DNA from 2 places in the Paraburkholderia sp. GAS32 genome. Region 1 is predicted to be linked to the other one. Evidence: predicted binding sites of a transcription regulator. Region 1 holds the regulator's gene; the other holds the start of a gene.
The links. Region 1 encodes LexA, which represses DNA repair genes until DNA is damaged. Its sites were predicted from a motif close to ACTGTATNNNNATACAGT; they were not measured.
Positions count from the first base shown of each region.

Region 2: a site for LexA is predicted at 1,236-1,253, ahead of P3T25_RS04970 (VRR-NUC domain-containing protein). Genes of this name have one in related genera too.

Region 1 covers NZ_JBNPVS010000005.1:134,012-136,211, reverse strand. Annotated here, with positions in the region: gene P3T25_RS08180 (sulfate ABC transporter substrate-binding protein) at 1-403, opposite strand, end outside; gene lexA (transcriptional repressor LexA) at 719-1,369, shown strand; gene P3T25_RS08170 (hypothetical protein) at 1,428-1,772, shown strand; gene P3T25_RS08165 (DUF2939 domain-containing protein) at 1,936-2,200, shown strand, end outside.
Region 2 covers NZ_JBNPVS010000003.1:211,712-213,911, reverse strand. Annotated here, with positions in the region: gene P3T25_RS04970 (VRR-NUC domain-containing protein) at 1-1,220, opposite strand, end outside; gene P3T25_RS04965 (S10 family peptidase) at 1,339-2,200, opposite strand, start outside.

The DNA.
Region 1 (2,200 bases):
TCGTCGACGTGTACGGCGAGGCGTTGTCCGGCAAACGCTTTTGCCAGCCCTTGTCGAGCAAACCTTTGTTAGCCAGCGCGTCGATGTCATAGGCAAGCGCCAGCGTCACGACGTCCGCCTGCAAACCGTCCAGCACCGAGCGGGCTTGCGCACCCGAGCCGCCGTGCGACTGCTTGAAGGTGATCGTCTCGCCCGTTTTCGCCTTCCATTCCTTGCCGAATGCCTGGTTGACATCCTGGTACAGCTCGCGGGTCGGGTCGTACGACACGTTCAGCAGCGTCATGTCGGCTGCATGTGCCTGCACCGTGACGCCGACCGCGGCGATCGTACCGACTGCGCCGAATGCGAGCGCCGCGATAAGTTTTCTGGTCCTGCCTGCCAGCCCCGTGCCTTGATGGTTCATGCCAACTTTCTCCGCGTTGTGGTCCGCTGAAACAGCGTGTGGTGTTGTTCTACGTCGCGGTCACGTGCACATGAGCGCCAACTCGAAGGGCAGTCTATCGAAGAGCTTTCATCATTAAAAATAATGTTTCTTCATTCTTTAATACGCAAAAGTGGTAATGACGGCCGGATAAGGCGTTGCGACACGAAAACGGGTGTTGAAGCGTCCATTTACGACGCTGGAACGCCACCCCAGGACACGAACTTAAAGTAAAGCTTGAATTGCGCGGAATACTGTATAAAAATACAGGCACCTGTTCATACATACAGTGGCGCCATGACCAAACTCACCGCACGACAGCAGCAGGTTTTCGATCTGATCCGCCGGGCCATCGAACGCACCGGCTTTCCGCCCACCCGCGCGGAGATCGCCGCCGAGCTGGGTTTCAGCTCGGCCAACTCGGCAGAGGAGCATCTGCGCGCCCTCGCCCGCAAGGGCGTGATCGAACTGGCGGCCGGCGCATCGCGCGGCATTCGCCTGCTGGGCGGGTCGGAAGATTCGCCGTACCAGTTCACACTGCCGCACGCCAGCATCATGCAACTGTCGTTGCCGCTGATCGGCCGGGTTGCCGCGGGTAGCCCGATCCTCGCGCAGGAACATATCTCGCAGCACTATGCGTGCGACCCGGCGCTGTTCTCGAGCAAGCCGGACTACCTGCTGAAGGTGCGTGGGCTGTCCATGCGCGACGCGGGCATCTTCGACGGCGACCTGCTCGCGGTGCAGAAGAAAAGCGAAGCTAAAGATGGCCAGATCATCATCGCGCGGCTTGGCGACGATGTGACGGTCAAGCGCCTGAAGCGCCGGCCGAACGGCATCGAGCTGATCGCCGAGAACCCCGATTACGACAACATCTTCGTTGAAACCGGCAGCGCGGAGTTTGCGCTCGAGGGCATCGCCGTCGGGCTGATCCGCCCGGGCGAGTTCTAACTGCCCACGTGTTAGCCAACCCAAAGCTGCCCCAACGTTGAATCGCCTGGAGAGACTCATGGAACGCCTTGCCCGCCTGCTGCCTTTTCGCCAGTTTGGTCGTTTGCGTCATCTGCGCAAGCTGGTGCCGTGTTCGCTGATCGAGGCGTCCTCCGCCAGTACTCCATCGCTGTTTGATGCACCCGTCGGCGTACCGGGCTTGCCGTCGTCGTTGCCGGCTTTTGCTCGCGTGTCGTTGAACTCGGGGCTGAATACGGCTGAACCCGCGCGCCGCGCGCCGGTGCGCGTGTATCACGGGCCGTCGCGGCTGATCATGGTCGGCACGGTAGACGCGGTGTGCCGCATGATCGATCGTTGCATCGCAGATGAAGCCAACGTGCACGGCGCGGTGTTCGAGTCATAAACCGCACTGCGCGTGCACCGCATCCCATTGCGGCTTTACTACGCGCGACACCCGGCGTACGGTCGTTCACCCGCCCGCGCCTTTTCGGATATCGCATCGCCTGGGATCGTTTTTGCGTGGCCGCGGTCCACGTTAGATCACACCTGATGGAGAGTCCCACTCGATGGCAGTTTCAACACGCACGAAACGCAATGCCGCCCGACCACTGATCGTCACCTTGATTGTGATTGTGGTGATTGCCGCGTTGGGGTTCAGTTACGCGTCGCCTTACATGGCGCTGAATAAGCTCAAACGCGCAGCGGATGCGCGTGATGCGCAAACCGTCAATGAATACGTCGACTTTCCCGCGTTGCGCGAGAGCCTGAAGCAGCAAGTCACCGGCTTGTTGACGCGTCGGCTCGACGTGCAAGGCAACGGCAATCCGTTCG
Region 2 (2,200 bases), on a different contig from region 1:
ATCAGCGCGTTTTCGACGTAATGAACCGGCGCCGCGTCGCAAGTCAAATGGTCGCGTGCAACGTATTCGACCGGTTGCGGCGCGTCCGGCCTCGGCAGCACCAGTGTGCTGCGCTCGACCGGCCGGGCGGCGGGCACACGCGACACCCGCTCGCCGCGCTTGCGCTGCAAACGCGGCAACATGCGCGCGACGCGCTGCGCCTCCTCTTCGCTTTCAGGTTTGGCCGCGGCTTGCGAAGCGAGGGCGAAGGCTTCGTCGAATCGCTCGCTGCGTTCCAGCACACGCAAGCGCCGATGGCGCGCGCCGGGCCATGCGCAACGCTCATAGACCGCGAGCGCGGCGGCCCAGTTCTGCTGACGCTCGCAATGCTGGCCGATACGAAACAGCAGTTTCGCGCGACGCGTTTCGAGCCAGGGATTCGAGGTTTCGATGGCGGCAATTGCGGCGACGAGTTCGTCGATCGCCTCTGACTCCGCGTCACCCGTGGGCAGCCATTCGAGCGCTTCGCGGCATGCATGTAACGCAAGATAGACGTCGACGTCCGCGCGTTGCTGGAATGCGCGCGACAACGGCGCGAATGCAACCTTCTCGTACTGGAACACGCCGAGATCGGCAAGCACGAACTCCGACCAGTCCTGCTGCAAATTGCCGAAGAACATCAGGCGCAGACGCTCGCAAAGGGGCGCGATGGCGACGTGGAAGACGCGGTCGGTGGTCTGGCCGTGCCATGTGGACAACGGATGCGCGGCGGCGCCTCGTCCGTCACATTCGCCCTCGCCTTCGCCTTCGTAAAACGGCCGCAGCGTTTCCAGCAGATCGGGTTTGCGCAAGCCTTTCGCGCCAGGAATCAACGCGATGGCGTCCGCAAAGATCAGCAGCAACTCGGGGCGCGTGGTGAGCGCGAACAGATCGTCGAGCGTCAGGCCCGGTTCAGTGTCGACCCAACCGAGCACTGCCAGGGGCGCAACCGCCTGCAAAGGACAACCAATCTCGTCGTAAGAAAGACGGCTGGAGCGGAACAACGTGCCCTTGCGCATCAGCATGCGAACCAGCAACGCGCGCGAGGGCTGCGGCAAGGCGGCGAAATCGAGCAGGAAGCCGTGTTCGTGCGCGTCCAGCAGATCGTCGTAACGCTCGGCGAGCCACGCCAGCGCACGCTCGAAGTTCAGCAGGTAATAGGGGACATCAGAACGGAGGTCTGACGGAGCATCTGTCGCCACGGGGTTTTCATGAAACCTGTATGTTTATACAGTGATGATATCAAAATCCGTGGGAGAGACGGCTGACAATGCGGCAAGGGAGCTAGATTCCTTGCGGTGCCGCCACCCACATGCCAGCCTAGCCCGCGCCCGCCGCATAGAAGCTCGCCAGGTCCCGCTTGAGCGCATGCAACGCGACATCGTCGAGATAGATCATGTGCCCGGTCGGGTAGTAGGCGATGCGCACGTTGGCGCGCAGCGGCGCATCGATGCCCAGATGCGCGAGCGCGTACTCGGTCGCATAGAACGGCGTGGCCAGGTCGAAATAGCCGTTCAGCGACATCACGCGCAGGTGCGGATTCTGCCGCATCGCTTCGGCGAGATCGCCCGCCGCATACGGCACGGACAAGTGTTCCCCCCACCACTCACGGTGTTTCCAGTCCCACTGCGTCAACGCGTCGTCGTTGAAGACGCGATAGCGGTCGGCAGGCGTGAAGTGCAGGTCCTGCGCAAAATGCTGATGAAGCGCGGCGTCGAAAGCGCTCGCCACACTGCTCACCGATGCGTCGTAATCGGGACGCTCGGACACGCCGTCGTATTCGAGTCCTTTAAAGCGTGCATCGAAACGGCCAATGCTGCGCGATTGATCGCGCAGCAATTGATTGCGAAAACGCGAGGGATAGAGACGCAGGCGGCTTCGCTTCACGTAATCGACGTCGAGCCCGGTGAACTGCGCGACGCGTGCGGCGATTTCGTCGCGCTGCGCGTCGGGCAACACGTCGCCCTGCGCGAGCGCTTGCGCATAAGGCCCGCGGGCGAACGCGCGGGCCTCGTCGAGGAAGGCCGGCAGACTGGCCGGCTTTGGCACGATCTTGTCGTGGTACCACGCGATTGCCGCGAAGCTCGGCAAGTAGCTCTCGCTCTTGAAATCGAAGCCGGGTGAAAACGCCGAGGAATCGAGCACCGACGACATCAGGATCACGCCATTCAACGCGATATTG